4 regions of the Gordonia sp. 34D genome follow, and region 1 is predicted to be linked to each of the others. Evidence: predicted binding sites of a transcription regulator. Region 1 holds the regulator's gene; each other region holds the start of a gene.
What was found. Region 1 encodes LexA, which represses DNA repair genes until DNA is damaged. Its sites were predicted from a motif close to CGAACANNTGTTCG; they were not measured.
Positions count from the first base shown of each region.

Region 2: the regulator LexA is predicted to act here: its motif matches at 2,526-2,539, upstream of AC1L34_RS15415 (HNH endonuclease signature motif containing protein).
Region 3: the regulator LexA is predicted to act here: its motif matches at 1,558-1,571, upstream of AC1L34_RS13890 (DUF222 domain-containing protein).
Region 4: the regulator LexA is predicted to act here: its motif matches at 2,167-2,180, upstream of AC1L34_RS12940 (HNH endonuclease signature motif containing protein).

Region 1 is NZ_CM155293.1:1,311,059-1,315,269, reverse strand. It holds gene AC1L34_RS06075 (DeoR/GlpR family DNA-binding transcription regulator) at 1-342, opposite strand, end outside; gene AC1L34_RS06070 (phosphoenolpyruvate--protein phosphotransferase) at 465-2,189, shown strand; gene lexA (transcriptional repressor LexA) at 2,221-2,904, opposite strand; gene AC1L34_RS06060 (LysM peptidoglycan-binding domain-containing protein) at 3,372-3,731, shown strand; gene nrdR (transcriptional regulator NrdR) at 3,803-4,211, shown strand, end outside.
Region 2 is NZ_CM155293.1:3,317,577-3,321,787, forward strand. It holds gene AC1L34_RS15405 (DUF3556 domain-containing protein) at 1-1,268, opposite strand, end outside; gene AC1L34_RS15410 (acyl-CoA thioesterase) at 1,347-2,294, opposite strand; gene AC1L34_RS15415 (HNH endonuclease signature motif containing protein) at 2,557-4,065, shown strand; gene AC1L34_RS15420 (FAD-dependent oxidoreductase) at 4,078-4,211, opposite strand, start outside.
Region 3 is NZ_CM155293.1:2,985,798-2,990,008, reverse strand. It holds gene pntB (Re/Si-specific NAD(P)(+) transhydrogenase subunit beta) at 1-1,414, shown strand, start outside; gene AC1L34_RS13890 (DUF222 domain-containing protein) at 1,599-2,792, shown strand; gene AC1L34_RS13885 (HNH endonuclease signature motif containing protein) at 2,689-3,231, shown strand; gene AC1L34_RS13880 (metallophosphoesterase family protein) at 3,396-4,145, opposite strand.
Region 4 is NZ_CM155293.1:2,773,947-2,778,157, reverse strand. It holds gene AC1L34_RS12950 (DHA2 family efflux MFS transporter permease subunit) at 1-1,317, opposite strand, end outside; gene AC1L34_RS12945 (PadR family transcriptional regulator) at 1,314-1,934, opposite strand; gene AC1L34_RS12940 (HNH endonuclease signature motif containing protein) at 2,207-3,823, shown strand; gene AC1L34_RS12935 (ATP-dependent DNA ligase) at 4,070-4,211, shown strand, end outside.

The sequences.
Region 1 (4,211 bases):
AATGGCCCGAGCCAGCGCAAGCGTGGTGGTTCCGGCATCCAGCAAGACCGAACCGCCGTCGACCGGAATGAGACGCACCGCGGCAGCGGCAATGGCCTGCTTGTGATAGCGCCGCGTTTCGGACCGCTCAGCCAGGTCAGATTCCTCGACAACAGTCGCGATATCGGGCCGGATGGCACCGCCGTGAACCCGGACGAGGCGTCCAGTGTGTTGCAGAATCTCCAAATCCCGGCGGATCGTCTCGCCTGTGACTGAGAATCGAGCTGCCAACTCAGTTACCGAAACCCGACCGCGGGATTGGACATCACCTGCGATCTCGGACTGTCGCTCCTCCGCGTACATCGCTGCCTCTCGCTATGACTAGGTCCAATTCACTGTTGAAGTATGTTGATCTATGTGGATATGTATCTGTTTCTACCGGTGTAAGTGCTGACAAGTCAAGGAAATCTTGTAATCTGAATCACATGATCCAGGTGAGTACCAACGCGCAGGCCCCGAACGCCCCAGATGCCAATCCGTTTGGCGCGGAGGTGATCGTCACCGGCGTTCCGGTCGTCGGGGGGTTGGCCTACGGTCGCATTGTGAAGCCGGGTGCACGGCCCGGCTTCGGTGACATCGACGCCACCGAGATCGCGGAAAGTTTGCGCCCCGCCGAGTCCGAACGGTTCGCGGCCGCCGCGGGCGTCGTCGCTGATCGACTCACCGAACGAGCCTCCCGCAACTCCGGTGTTGCAGCCGAAGTCCTCATTGCCACAGCAGCTTTGGCGCGCGACCGTGGTTGGATCGGTGCCGCCAACAAGGCCATTTCGGGGGGAGCGCCCGCCGCACTCGCGGCCATCGCTGCGACCGATCAGTTCGTCGAAGTCTTCACCAACCTGGGCGGCTTGATGGCCGAACGGGTCACGGACCTCAAAGATGTTCGTGACCGGGTGGTCGCAGAACTCCTCGGTGTCGCCGAACCCGGTATCCCCGTTCCCGACGAGCCATCAATCTTGCTCGCCGACGACCTTGCCCCCGCGGATACTGCCGAGCTAGACCCAACCAAAGTAATTGGTTTGGCCATGCGGTTGGGCGGGCCCAGTAGCCACACCTCCATCATTGCGCGACAGTTGGGCATCCCCTGCGTTGTCGCGGCTGGCGCCCTTGGCGACATCGATTCCGGTGCGATGGGATACGTCGATGGTGACTTGGGAACCGTCGGCAGTTCACCCGATCCAGAACTCATCTCGGTGGCAGTCGCGCAGGCGCATGCGCGTGCGAAAGAGATCGCTGGCTGGCGTGGCCCCGGTCGGACCTCCGATGGTCACCCGGTTGCGATACTCGCCAATGTGGCCGACGGATCCTCGGCCAGAGAAGGTGCTCGGGCACCAGTCGAGGGGGTGGGGCTATTTCGTACTGAGTTGGCTTTTCTCGAACGAGCTGATGAGCCATCGGTTGCCGAGCAGGTGGCGCTCTACCGGGAAGTCATCGATGCTTTCCCCGGTCGCAAAGTAGTCATCCGGACGTTGGATGCTGGTTCGGATAAGCCGCTGAAGTTCGTGAACAACACCGAAGAACCCAATCCCGCCATGGGGGTTCGGGGAAACCGCATCGTGAAGAGCTATCCAGAAATCCGCGACAACCAGTTACGGGCGCTGGGGGAGGCTGCCAAGGGGGACGGCCGTAGCGCTCCGTGGGTCATGGCACCGATGATTGCCACCGTTGACGAAGCGCGCGAGTTCGCCGGTGCCGTTCGGCTGCAGGGGCTGATTCCCGGCGTCATGGTGGAGGTTCCATCGGCGGCGCTGCTGGCCGATGGGATCCTCGCGGAAGTTGACTTCGTTTCCATCGGAACCAATGACCTCGCGCAATACACGATGGCCGCTGACCGGATGTCGCCGGAACTGGCGGAGCTCACAGACCCGTGGCAGCCAGCCGTTCTGGCGCTCATTGCGAAAGTCGGCGAGGCGGGCCAGCGCGCGAACAAGCCGGTCGGGGTGTGCGGTGAGGCGGCTGCTGATCCGCTGCTGGCCTGCGTCCTGGTTGGCCTCGGAGTGACTTCACTGTCGACGGCTCCGGCGGCTGCCGCGGCGGTCGGCCTGCAACTCGGAGAGGTCAGTCTCCAACAGTGCCGAAACGCGGCGGCGGCGGCTCTCAATGCAGTCAGCCCAGCTCAGGCACGCGACGACGCGCGAACCAAACTGGGCTGACCGGGGTGAATCGCTCCGGATGGAGCACTCGCTAAATGCGGCGCATCACGGTGACGACCTTGCCGAGGACTGCGGCGTCGTCGCCGGGGATGGGCTCGAAGTGCTCGTTGTGCGGCATCAGCCAGACATGACCGTCGACGCGTTTAAACGTCTTGACGGTGGCTTCGCCGTCGATCATGGCGGCGACAATGTCGCCGTTCTCGGCGACATTCTGCTGACGAACCACAACCCAGTCTCCGTCGCAGATAGCGGCGTCGATCATTGACTCGCCAACTACGCGAAGCATGAACAGTGAACCGTCACCGACGAGTTCGCGGGGCATCGGGAAAACATCTTCGACAGCCTGCTCGGCAAGAATCGGGCCGCCCGCGGCAATCCGGCCGAGAACGGGTACGAACGTCGGCTTCGGCAGAGAATCGTCCTCGCCGCCGCTACTGCCGCCATCCGGCGGGGTGCGCCCGCTATCGCGGACATTGACTGCGCGCGGACGGTGAGGGTCGCGCTTGAGTAGGCCGCGGCGCTCGAGGGTGCGCAGTTGGTGCGCCACCGACGAGGTCGAGGTGAGACCCACCTCCTCGCCGATTTCACGGATGCTTGGCGGGTAGCCGCGTTCGCGTACCGACTTGCGGATGACTTCCAGAACATCGCGCTGTCGCTGGGTGAGGGAAGCTTCCAGTGTCTCGGTCGAGAGCAGTGGATCTGGCGTGTCGGTCACCGTCGGGCCTTTCGTCAGCTGTGTTCGATTGATAGCTCCACGCTAGTTGAGTAGGTCACAAAACTCAAACAATTGTTCGATGCGTGTCGAACTTTGTCAGAGGCATGGTGTTAACTATCGAACAAGAGTTCTTCGAACACCCGATCGATAGGAGATCACCGATGAGCGCCAATGTTCTCAAGGCTCCCGTGGAGCGCCTCGAGCGTAGTGGCCACACTCGTGTGGGCTCGGCCGGTAGTAGCCGTCGCGCCGGCCTCGAAGTAGTTATGACCTGCGATCTTCCTGTCGTGGCGCGCGATTCTTCGGGTCGGGTACAGGCGCAGCGAGGTGACGTTCTTTGCTTTCCGAGCGGTCGCCCGCAGCGTCGCCAAGTGCGAGCTATCGCAGACTTAACTCGAACGGACGAGCGATCCAAGAGCGCAGCGCCTGTCAGTCATTCGAATGAATGGCGGCGCGAGCGCTCGCCGATGTTCGAATCGTCCTCGAACGTGCGAGGCGTTACCCAACGTTCGAATTACCGCAGTAATCAAGCTGCCGTCTATCGTCGTCGTCGCGTGGTCGGGGCACTCCTGGTTGGCGGAGCGCTCGCAGCCATGGTGTGGATGTTCGCGATCGTCGGAGCCAATCTCGAATCAACACCACCGGCAGCCCCGCAGGCGACCGAAGTTGTGTATGTGCGGGCAGGCGAGTCACTCACCAGCCTGGCCCAGCGCATCGCGCCCGATTTGCCGACCGCCGGAGTGATCGCGCAGCTCCGTGAGATCAATGGCTTAGAAACCTCGGGTCTGGCGGTCGGCCAGGCATTGCGGGTCCCGGCCTACAAGTAGGGAAGCCCCCAGGTTCGTGCTGGAACGCACTGCGAAACAAGGCAGATTGGGCCGCCGGGTATTCTCGTGACATGCGATGCCCGTTCTGCAAGAACGATGACACCCGAGTAGTCGATTCCCGAGTCGCCGATGATGGCCAGGCCATCCGGCGTCGTCGGGCATGCAGTGCGTGCGGGCGCCGGTTCACCACCGTGGAGTCGGCAGTTCTGTCCGTTGTTAAGCGCAATGGTATTTCCGAACCATTTAGCCGGGAGAAGGTCATGAAAGGCGTGCGCCGGGCATGCCAGGGGCGCGACATCGATGCCGATGCGCTCGCGAAACTGGCAGTGCAGGTGGAGGACACGGTTCGGTCCTCCGGATCCGCCGAAATCCCCAGCAACGAAGTTGGTCTCGCCATCCTCGGGCCACTGCGCGATCTCGATGAAGTTGGCTACCTGCGCTTCGCGTCTGTCTACAAGTCCTTCGAATCAGCCGACGACT
Region 2 (4,211 bases), 1.9 Mb from region 1:
TGTCGGTGCGGCAGCATCGCCGAGCGCAGCGTGTTGCTGGTCAGCTTCTCTTCACCGCTCGGCGACAACATCCACACCGTGGTGTCCCAGTTGCCCGCGTAATAGCGCATGCCGGGCAGGAACGAAATCTTCCGCGGGAACAGATTTCCCAAAACAATCAGCACGAGACTCATCGCCGGAATCAGCAGGGCAACGGGATACGTGAGGTTGCTGACGCCCAGGTCTGCGTGGTTTACGAACAACACCAGGACCGCAAAAATCATGAAGACGTTCCACTCGAGCGGGGTCCCCATCGGGATCGTCACGATGATGTGCAGGTGGAACAAGATCATCACGGTGGCCGCCACATAGGTGACGGGGCCGCCGTTTGAGAAGAACAGCACCATCGGAACCGCGAACTCGATCACCGTGCCGCCATGTGCGAGCAGTTTCGACAACGCCGACGGACGCAGGTCCTCCGGGTACGACTTCGTGAACATGTGCTTGAGTCGCGCACCCCGCCAGATGGGACTGTTGGTTTCCATCACCTGCACCACCGACGGGAAGTGCTGGTTGATCTTCGAAACCGCCGCGCCCAACCAGATGCACAACAGCACCAGCTTCGCGACCGACATCGAATCGGGGAACGGGACCAGGAAGGTCAACGCGATTGCCCCGTACACCTCGGCGCGGGCGGCCAGGAAGATTGTCTGGTCGCGCAGGCCGATCAAAACCAAGATCACCAGTACCGCAGCCACTCGCTGCCACGGCAATTGCTCACTGTCGGGGGCGGTCGACGACAGTAGCGCCACGACCAGTGAAACGAGCAGCGCGGCATAGAGCACCACGTCGACCAAGCTTCGGTGGGTGCCGCGGGTCAGCGGAATCTTCCCCGAGAACGGGGGCAGCCGGATGGTTCCGGGGCGGAGCCAGTACAGGAACGACCCCAGCGGGGGCAGGAACCGCAGATTCAGCGGACCAAAGCCGCAGCCGAATCCGGTGACCTCGAACAGGATGCACCACAGCACGACTTTTTCCCAGACCACTGGCAGTGCCCACCAGTCGGCGACGTCGAACAGGCCGCTGACGCCGGGGGTGGTGATCGCGAACAGTGCGCCGCCGAGGATGAACAGCGCGATCTTGAGGAGGTAGCCGACGTAGATCACGTCGGGTGTCCCGAAGCCCTGAGACAGGAAGTTCTCGGAAAGCAGGCGCATCTGAACGGGCCGGGTGCTGCGGCCCAGTTCATCGGTGTCGACTTTCGGTTCCACCGGTTGCAGGAATCCCATGCGTCCTCCGTCGTAGCTGTGAGCGAGTGATCCCCGCCACAGCTGAACGTAAGCCGGTAGACACATTTCCACAAGTGTTTACAACAATGTTGGCACCGGTCCGGCATCCGACCAGGATGGGAGAGATGCCCGAATCGCCATCAACTCGCGGGCGTGGTTGTCGAGCTCGATATCTTCGGCGGTTACGGGCGTCCACCGGCGGACGGTCGTGGCATCGCCATCGGCGTCGACCGCCGCGACGATCGTCAAGCTGTGCGCACAGTGCTTCAACTCTCCGGAACGAGGATCGCCTGCCCGAACATGCACCGAGACGTGCATCGTCTGCTTGCCGGTATGGATCAGTCGCGCATCCAGTTCGACGACGTCACCGATGTGTATCGGGGCGTAGAACCGAATGCCGCCCACGTACGCGGATACGCACCGACCGCCGCTCCAGCGCGCGGCGTTGAGGTAGGCGGACTCGTCCATCCATTCCATCACCCGACCGCCGTGCGCGTTGCCGCCCCAGTTCACGTCGGTCGGGGCGGCGAGGAAGCGGGTCGCCGACCGCGGCGCGGAACCGGCGTCGGAGTAGGTGACGGAGGCCATCGCGTCCTCGATTTTCCGCCGGACTGGAATGCGGGCGGTCGCAAAGCGCTCGGCGGCGACGTCGGTCTCGGTGTCCGGTACCCATTGCCGCACGGGCCGGGGACGACGGTCCTCTCCGACGGCGACAAAGATGACCAGGCATTCGCTCGCGACGGTGAAGACGCCGCTGTGTGGCGCGGCCGACGAGACCGTGCACCGAATATGCATGCTTGACGTGCCCGTGTGAATCAGGGTGGCAGTCACTTCGACGATGTCGCCCGGCTCGATACCGCGCGTGAACGTGATGTTCCCGAAGTAGGCAGTCACCGTGTAGCCGCCCGACCACGCCGCAGCGCAGGCGTACGCGGCCTTATCGATCCACGACAGCAGGCGCCCGCCGCGCACATCACCGCCGAGGGTCGTCGCATCGGTGGGGGCGGCAAGGAAGCGAAGTGTCATTTCGCGGGCAGGGGTCGTGGACAAGGCGAACTCCTCAAACGTGGGCGTTGATGGCAATGATCATGCACGCACCAAAGTCCTTACGGCACACCAATATCAGCAGGTGAGCAAGCTGGTACACGGTGTTTACGTCCGGAAACGTGGCGGTGATCGTGCGATGCGAACCGGAAAACAAAATCGAGAATAGGTTCGAGAAATGTGTTGCATAACACACTGACGCTATCTATGATTAGAACAACAGTTCGATTCGAGGAGGTTTCAGATGACGAACACCAGGTGGAACGAGGTCAACCTCGACGAGGTTGGTGCCACCGGCCCGGCAGGTGCGGCAGTGATTGAAGCTCTCGCCTCGGGCGAGAGTTTCCTCGCGTGGCGTCGGCTGGTCGTCATCATCGAGATGCTCGCGGCTGGCATGGCCGCACTCGGGGCCGACGCTGGCGACTGCGCCCGCCGCATGATCGACCTCGAGGCAAACATTGCCAGCGAAGTGGCCGTCGGCATGCGAGTTGCCCGCTCCACTGCGGAACGTCACGTCGCGCTGGCGGTCGAAGCACGCGATCGTTTGCCGCAGAGCGCGCGTTTGCTGCGTGATGGGGTCATCTCGCTGCCGTGCTTCCGCGAGATTGTTCTGCAGACCACTGGCGTCACCGACGGTGACGCGATTGCTGCCGTCGATGCAGCCATCGCACAGGAACTCCGTGAGATTGGTGGCGTTAGCTACGGCGACGCCAGCAACGTCGCCCGCCGCATGGTCGCTGAATTCGACGCCGACGCCCTCCGTGAGCGTCGTCGTGCACACAGCAAGGGTGTCACCGTCAGCAACGACGTCGATGACGCTACGCTCACCATCGCCGCAAGCGTTGAGGAAATTGCCCTCGCCTCCAAGGCAATCGACGCTCGTGCCGCCCGCGTCTGCAAAAACGACAGTCGTAGCTGTGGTGCTCGTCGCGCCGATGCTGCGCTCGCAGCCCTCACTGGCAACAAGTTCGGCTGCGACTGCGGCAGCGACAACTGCGCAGTACGCGCCACTGACAGCGAGATCGCCGAAGAGTTTGCCAAGATCGTCGTGCACGTCATCGCCCACGAGTCCACCCTCAACGGCGATAGCAGCAAGGCCGCCTGGTTCGACGGTTTCGGCGTCATCGATGCCCATCACGCTCGCGAAATCGCTTCCCGCCCGGGCACGCTAATCCGGCCGCTCGATCTTGACGCCGTTGCCGACTGCCCGTTTCAGCTCGGTAATCACTACCGTCCAACAGCCGGGACCGACGTCGCGATGCGCGGCGTACACGGCACCTGCGTATTTCCCGGATGCAAGCGCCCGGCGTGGGGTTGCGACCTCGACCACGTTTGCGAGTACAACCACGAGGACCCCGCCGCCGGAGGCGCCACCTGCCAGTGCAATCTGAACCCGAAGTGCCGCTTCCATCACCTGCTCAAGACCTACGGCGAAGGCTGGATCGACGACCAGGTCGTCGACGCCAACGGGGTGATCTGGACCGAGCTCACCACCCCGAGCGGGCATACCGTGCGCTCGCGGGCCCGCAACCAGTGGCTCCTGCCGCAACTTGGCCTCATACCGTGCAAGCATGGGCGGCCAGTTGCGCCAGGGGTTATCGATGCCGCCACCGAGCCGGAACGAAAGCGGACCCGGACGCAGGCCAAGCATGCGCAGCGGATGCAAATCCGCTCGCAGCGTCGCTATGCGATGGCCTGCGCCAAGGCTGCTGCTACGGCGCAGTACGACTCCGCTGAGCCGCCGCCATTCTGATCGGTGGCGCGGCTAGTACGCGGTTGCGAACTTCCACGCCGAATGGATGGCGCCCTCGATGTAGTCGACCTTGCCTGCGTCACCAACCACTTCGACGCTCACGCCGGAGGACTCGAGTGCCTGCGCCAACGGGGCATCCGCTGCGG
Region 3 (4,211 bases), 1.7 Mb from region 1:
CTCGCTGCTCTTCATCCTGTCGCTGGCTGGTCTGAGCAAGCATGAGTCCGCCAAAAGCGGTCTCACCTACGGCATGGTCGGTATGGCCATCGCGTTGGCCGCGACCATCACCATGATGGTCAAGGACCTCGATCACCTCGAGTTCGCGGGTGCCTCGTTCAACAAGTGGCTGCCTATCGGACTGCTGATCGGTGCCATCGTGGTCGGCGCACTGATCGGTTTCTGGCGTGCCAAGGTCGTCGAGATGACGGGTATGCCCGAGCTCATCGCGCTCCTGCACTCGTTCGTCGGTTTCGCCGCAGTGTTGATCGGCTGGAACGGTGCCATCACCGGCGTCCACGCTGCCCCCAGCGATCCTGACTACGGCGCCCTGGTCGGTATTCATGCCGCAGAGGTCGCAATCGGCATCTTCATCGGTGCGGTGACGCTGACCGGTTCGATCGTCGCCAACCTGAAGTTGTCGGCCAAGATGAAGTCCGCGCCGCTCATGCTGCCGGGTAAGAACTTCATCAACGTCGGCTCGCTGGTGGTCTTCGTAGTCTTGACCGCGTTCTACGTCGCTCGCGACGTGAAGGATGACACCGCCGGATACGTCCTCCTCGGTGTTATTACCGCGCTGGCGCTGTTCCTTGGCTGGCACCTCGTCGCCTCCATCGGCGGCGGCGATATGCCCGTGGTCATCTCGATGCTGAACTCGTACTCCGGTTGGGCCGCGGCCGCATCGGGCTTCCTGCTCGGCAACGACCTCCTCATCGTTACCGGCGCACTGGTCGGCTCCTCGGGTGCTTACCTGAGCTACATCATGTGCAAGGCCATGAACCGGTCGTTCATTTCGGTGATTGCCGGTGGCTTCGGCATCGTCGCCGGACCGGCCGACGACACCGACTACGGTGAGCACCGCGAGGTCCAGGCCGACGTCGCAGCCGAGTTGCTGTCGAACGCAAAGAGCGTCGTCATCACCCCGGGTTACGGCATGGCCGTCGCCCAGGCTCAGTACCCGGTGGCCGATCTGACCGCCAAGTTGCGTGCCAAGGGCGTCGAAGTTCGCTTCGGTATCCACCCGGTCGCCGGTCGTCTGCCCGGCCACATGAACGTGCTCCTGGCCGAGGCCAAGGTCCCGTACGACATTGTGTTGGAACTTGACGAGATCAACGACGACTTCGCGGAGACGGACGTCGTCTTGGTGATCGGTGCTAACGACACGGTTAACCCGGCTGCCGCTGAGGATCCGTCGTCGCCGATCGCGGGCATGCCGGTCCTTGAGGTCTGGAACGCCAAGGACGTCATCGTCTTCAAGCGTTCGATGGCCGCCGGTTACGCCGGCGTCCAGAACCCGCTGTTCTTCCGTGAGAACACGCAGATGCTGTTCGGTGACGCGAAGGACCGCGTCGAGGACATCATCGCGGCGCTGTAATTTCGTACCGCTCCAACGCCCCGCAAGCCGAAAGGTTTGCGGGGCGTTTTGGGTTCCGGCAGATGCGTTCCGACAGCACGGACTGGGTGCGCGCCGGAACGCACGCAGCAGTGAGCACAATTGTCAGACCCCGAATCTAGTATCGAACGTACATTCGATTTAGTGATTCGAAGGGAACAATCTGATGACCACTCGCACCACCGCCACCACCGCCGGCCGGCCAGCTTCAACGGTTACCGTGCGCGACGATCAGATTGTTATCCGCATCGCCCGCCCCACCCCGGCCGCGACCGGTGGGGGTTCGGCGGCCGCCTCTGGGGTGGTGCGCGATAGCCGTGCGGATCGGTTGGCGTTTGCTGCGCGGGTGGATTCTTTTGCCGGGGTGGTGATGTGGCATCGCTACGCCGAGATCTACTCGCTGCTGCAGGAGCAGTGTGCCGTGGCCGAGGCGGATCCGGCTTCGGATGTGTTTGGTCGGGTTTACGATCCGCTGTGCAAGGTCGCGGCCTCGTACGCGGCGGCTGCCGGGGTGCGCCAGTGCACCGCTGAGCGGTTTGTGGAGCGCGCGGTGGCGTGTGCTGAGCGGATTCCGGCCGTGGGTGGTTTGCTGCGCGACGGCCTGATCCCGGATGCGTGGTTTGCGCGTGTGGTGGAGCAAACCTCACTGGTCGATGATCTTGGGCTGTTGGCGTTGATTGATGCCGAGATTGCTTACCGGTTGGCGCATGTGGGTGGGTTGTCGGCGGCGCGGGTGGAGGCGGTGGTGGCTGCGGTGGTCGCCGAACACGACCCGGATGCGGTCACTCTCACTCGTGAGCAGGTGCGGGCGTACAAGAAGGTGATCGTTAACCCGCTTAACGAGGGGATGTCGGAGTTGATCATTACGGCCTCGGCCGAGGATGTGCGGTTGGCGAAACAAACCCTGGATGCGGTGATTGCTGGGGTGTGCCCGAAAGACCCCCGGACCAAGCAGGTTCGGCGTTCGGATGCGGCGATGGCCCGCCTGAACGGCACCGCGTTCACCTGCCAGTGCGGTAGCGATGATTGCGCCGCTGAACTGTCGGCGGAGCAGATCGGGGCCCGGTGTGCGCGGGTGGTGCTGCATGTGGTGGTGCGGGAGGAAACCCTTGACGGCACCGCCGACACCCCGGCCGTGCTCGATGGGTTCGGCCCGATCTCGGCCGAGCACGTCCGCGAAATCGCTGGCCGTTCGGATGTGGTGGCTCGGGATTTGGATCTGGGTGACCTGCTCGATCAGCAGGCCCAGCCGGGCAATGCTTACCGCCCCGTCGGCCACGCTCGATACGGTGGTGCGTGGCCTGTTCGGGATGTGCACCTGGCCCGGTTGCGCCGAACCGGCATTTGTTGCCGACCTTGATCATGTGTGTGAGTACAACCATCGGGATCCGGCCGCCGGTGGGCCGACGTGCTTGTGCAATCTGAACCCGAAGTGCCGTTTTCATCACGGGCTCAAGACCTGCGCCGAAGGCTGGATCGATGACCAGATCGTCGACGCCAACGGCGTCATCTGGACCGAAGTGAGCACCCCGGAAGGCTTCACCGTGCGTCAGCAAGCACTCAACACGTGGCTGCTGCCCGAAGTCGGGTTGATTCCCTGCCAGCACGCCCCGATCGGCGCCAGCATTGTTGGGGCGACACGCCCAGAATCCGGACACGCCGAGAACGGCCCTCGACGCGCGCAGTCCCGCACCGAAGCCAAGCACGCCTACCGCATGGCCCGCCGGGCAGCGAACCGCCGCATCCGCGAGCAGGAGGCAGCCCGGACGTCGGCACAGGAAGGCACTCCGCCGTTCTGACCATGCCCCGACGACACGCCGAACAAGCAGACACGCCGCGAATAGCCCTCGGCGCGCAAAGTCCCGCACCAAGCCAACAACGACTGCCGCACGGCTCGCCGAGTAACGAACCATCGAACCCGGCCGGAAGTGGCGGCTTAAGTCCTAACGCTGAGGTGGGCAGCCTAGTGCGGGACGCTCCTGAAGTGGGTGGTCAGGCGATGATCGTCGTCGATGAGGTGGAAGGCGACGTTTGGGCGCTGAACCGGGTTGACGATCTCGGTGCCTTCGAATGGGAGGCTCAAAGTTGACGCAACACCGCCAACGACCGCGTGCGGGCGGCCAGCAAACATGGTGACCGCAGGTGTGTGGGCATGACCGGTGACGCAACCGACGATGTTCGGGTGCTCACCGATGAACTCGGCGAGCAGCTCGGGATCGAGTTGCCTGCGGTCGTCAATGAACGGGATGCCGACGGCGACGGCGGGATGGTGGAACGAAATGAGAACGTCGGTGTCGAGTCCAGCTTCAGCAATTTGGGTGCGTGCCCAGTCGAGAGTCGGCCGCGACAGGTAACCATCGGAGCGGCCGGGGATCGAAGAGTCGAGCGCCAGCACCAGCAGTCCGGATAAGCGCAGTGCCGAGTTCACCGGCTCGCTGCACTCGGCCCCCTGGATTACCGAAGTGTAGGCGGATCGACTGTCGTGGTTGCCAAGCGTCACGAGGGTGGGGATCTCGGTGGACAGGGTCTCAACCGCTTCGCGGTACTCCTCGGGAAGGCCTTCGTCGGCCAAATCGCCGGTGACCAGGAGGGCATCGATATTGCGCGGCCCACCGCAGCGACCATTGAGGTAATCCATCACCGCTTCCACCCGTTTGCGGTGTTCGGTGCTGCCATCGAAATGGAGATCGCTGATCTGCGCGACGACGAACATGCGACTCCTTTTAAGATATAGGCCGTTTCCTGTTACAGGCTATCGCCGACGACTCATCTCAGCACC
Region 4 (4,211 bases), 1.5 Mb from region 1:
GATGGCGTCGGAGTGCCCGGCGCTTTCCGGCATGTTGGCAACGAGCCGGGACTGCATTGCGGCGGCAATTGCTGCCGAACCGAGGACCGAGCCGATCTGCCGCGTCGTGTTGTAGATGCCAGCACCGGCACCGGCCTGGCGTGGTGGCAGATTTCGGGTTGCCGTCGTCGCGAGCGGACCCCACATGCCAGCGTTCGCCAGGCCCATCAATGCGGAGGGGAGTAGGAACATCCAGATCGGGGTATCGACGTTCATCATCGATGCGTACCAAAACAGGGCGACGCTGAAGAGCCCAAGGCCGGGGATCAGCAGGTAGCGCGGATCTGTCCGGTCGAGGAGTTTCCCGGCAAGGGGCGCCAGGACGCCGGCGAGGACGGCCATCGGAATCATCAGCAATGCCGACTGGGTGGGGGTGAGTCCGCGTCCGAGCTGGATGAAGAACATCATCGGCAGTGTCATGCTGGTTACGGCAAAGCCGACAACCGCGATTCCGAGGTTGGAGATCGTGAAGTTCCGGTCCTTGAACAGTTCGAGCGGAACCAGTGGTTCAGATTTGGTCCGCGACTGCTGCCACAAGAACACGCCCATGACGGCCACACCGCCGAACACCATCGCCCAAATGCCGGTGGACCAGTTGTACTTTTCGCCTTCCTGGAGCCCAAAGACGATCAGGAACATGGCGATGGTGCTGAGGACGACACCGATCATGTCGAAGCGGTGCGGGTGGGTCTCCAGCTTCGGCACCAACTTCCATGCGGCGATGATGCCGATGACGCCGACCGGGACGTTGACGAAGAAGATCCATTCCCAGCCCGCATGGTCGACGAGGAGACCGCCGGCGAGTGGCCCGACGAGCATGGCGACACCGGCGACAGATCCCCACAGGCCCATCGCGGTTCCGCGCTGATGCGGCGGGAAGGTACGCGTGATGACGGCCATCGTCTGCGGGGTCACCAGGGCGGCACCCAAACCCTGGATGGCGCGAAACCCAATGAGTTCACCCAACGACGACGACAGTCCGCACGCCAGCGACGCGAGCGTAAAGATGGTGATGCCGATGAGGTAAATGTTGCGGGGACCGAAGCGGTCGCCGAGACGGCCGGTGATGAGCAGTGGCACCGCATACGCCAACAAGTAGGCGCTGGTGACCCACACGACGTTGTCGAGGTTGCTGGTGTCGGGGTCGAGCGCAGCTTTGATGGCGGGGTTGGCGACCGACACGATCGTCGTATCGACCAGCACCATAAAGAAGCCGATGACCAGCGCCCACAGCGCAGGCCATGGACTCCGTTCGGCGGTGGCGGAGGGGGTGGTCATGAGGTGGCGTCTTTCGATTCGGGATGGTGCGAACTGGGGAAGCGCGCATCGACGCCCCACAGGTAGTTGGGGTCGCCCAGATGCGTAAGTAGTCGGCGGGTCCACCGGAGATCGGTTTCGATGAGTTCGGCCTGCCGGTCAATTTCGATGAGGAACTGAGGTGGGGTGTCCCGTTCGGCGGCACCGGCGAGGCCTGCGCGATGCCCGTCAAGGTCGGCGATGAGGGCGTCGCGTCGTTGGCTGAGAAGTTGGATGGTTTCGGCGCGGTCGAGGTTGTGGGCTTCGGCCAGGGCGACGCGGAACTGGGCGGGCCGTTTGTTTAAGGGGAGTTCGGCCCGAACCCACGCGACGACAGCGTCGCGCCCGGCTTCAGTGAGCGTGTAAGTGGTGCGTTCAGGGCGGTTTCCATCGCGGTCGACGCCCACTTCGTCTACTAATTTGGTTGCTAGGAGCCGGTCGACGGTGTGGTACAGCGTCCCGTTGGTTATGGGCACCATGCGGTCATCGCGGCGTGCTTTCAGCGTGCGAGCCATCTCGTACGGGTGCATGTCGCCCTCGCGCAGTAGCGCCAAGACCATTACTGCCAGCGGCGTAAGACGAAGGGATTTGCCCGGCATTCGAAGTCCCGTCCACATTGATTAGTCCATACCAATTAGTCAACATGGACTATAGGCCGACGGCTGACTTCGTCAAAATCGGCACGTTCCTTCCGTCGCGCTAACGCGTCGAGGGTCGAACGCGGCGTGTCCGCTTCTTCGGCGTGTCGAACCTGGCTGCTCCCTCTGGCTCTCCCTCGTGCGGAATGCCCTCAGATTCCGATCCAAAATTGTCAGACCCTCGAATTAGAATCGAACGTAAGTTCGAGCTAGCAATTCGAAGGGGAAATTAGATGACTACTCGCACCAGTACCCGCCCGCCGGCCTCCACGGTTGAGGTTTCCGACGGGGAGATTTTGATCCGGATCGCCCGCCCTGCCCCGGTTGCCTCTGGCGGTTCGGCGGAGGGTTCGGCTGCCTCTTCTGGTGTGGTGCGTGATTCGCGTGCGCAGCGGTTGGCGTTTGCGGCTCGGGTCGATTCGTTTGCCGGGGTGGTGATGTGGCATCGCTACAGCGAGATTTGCTCGCTGCTGCAGGAACGGTTTGCCGAAGCGCAGGCCGGTACGACCTCGGATGTGTTTGCCCGCGTGTACGATCCGTTGTGCCAGGTCGCGGCGTCGTATGCGACGGCGGCTGGAGTGCGGCAGTACACGGCCGAGCAGTTTGTCGAACGGGCCGTAGCGTGTGTTGAACGCATTCCGGCGGTGGGTGGCTTGTTGCGTGATGGGCTGATCCCCGACGCCTGGTTTGCTCGTGTGGTCGAGCAAACTGCCCTGGTCGACGACCTCGCTTTGCTGGCCCTGATCGACGCCGAGGTCGCTCACCGACTGATGGGTTTGGGGGGCCTTTCGGCCAAGCGTGTGGAGGCCGTTGTTGCTGCGGTCGTCGCCGAGCATGACCCCGATGCGGTCACGTTGACTCGTGAGCAGGTCAAGGCCTACAAGAAGGTATTGGTCAACCCGCTCAGCGAGGGGATGTCGGAGTTGATCATTACCGCTGCGGCCGAGGACGTGCGTATCGCTAAGGAGGTCCTTGATGCGGTGATCGCCGGGGTGTGCCCGAAAGATCCCCGCACCAAGCAGGTCCGTCGCTCGGATGCGGCGATGGCGCGGTTGAACGGTACGGCGTTCACCTGCCAGTGCGGCGAGGATGATTGCACCGCTGAACTGTCGGCCGAGCAGGTTCAGGCTCGGTGTGCGCGGGTGGTGTTGCATGTGGTGGTGCGGGAAGAAACCCTCGACGGCACGTCCGAGACGCCGGCGCAGTTGGATGGGTTCGGCCCGATCTCGGCCCAGCATGTTCACGAGATCGCTGCCCGTTCCGATGCGGTGGCCCGCAAGGTCGATCTGGGTGATCTGCTCGATCACCAGGCCCAGCCGGGTAACAACTACCGGCCCACTGCCACTCTCGACGTGGTTTTGCGGGGCCTGTTCGGGACGTGCACCTGGCCCGGCTGCAGCGAGCCAGCGTTTGCGGCGGATTTGGATCACGTGTGCGAGTATGACCACGACGACCCGGCCGCTGGTGGCCCGACGTGCTTGTGCAATATCAACCCCAAGTGCCGGTTCCATCACGGGCTTAAGACCAGTGCCGAAGGCTGGCTTGACGATCAGATCGTTGACGCCAACGGTGTGATCTGGACCGAGGTGACGACCCCGGAAGGGTTCACCGTTCGTCAGCAAGCGTTGAACACGTGGCTGCTGCCGGAAGTGGGGTTGATTCCGTGCTCGCACCCCACGTTCGGCGGGACACGCCCGGATTCCGGACACGTCGAGGACGGCCCTCAACGCACAAAGTCCCGCACGAAGGCCAAGCACGATTACCGAATTGCCCGCCGCGCCGCCAACCGCCGCATCCGCGAGGAAGCCGAAGCCCGGGAATTAGCTGAGGACGGAGTCCCACCGTTCTGACAAACGCGGCAGCGCGTCAGGTTCGACACGCCGAAGAGTCGGACACGCCGTGTTCGACCCTCGACGCGTTAGCCCGAAGGCGTCCGCGATTGTCGCGTACTCCTCGATTAGGGGGTGCGCTCGCTTCGCTCGCGGCCCCACTCGGAGAGCGAGGGGAAAGGTTAGCCCGAGTACGGGAGACGCCGGAGTTTGGAACATGCACCTGAAGTCGTTGCCAAGCGACTGGTACTCGGGAACGATGGGCGAGTGGACCTTCCGGTAAACCCGCCCGTGCAACCGATGCTCGCGAAAGCCGTCGGTGCTGTTCCGGACCAGCCAGCTGAGGGGCCGGTGTGGTCGTACGAGCCGAAGTGGGATGGTTTCCGCGCCTTGATCTTCCGCGACGCCG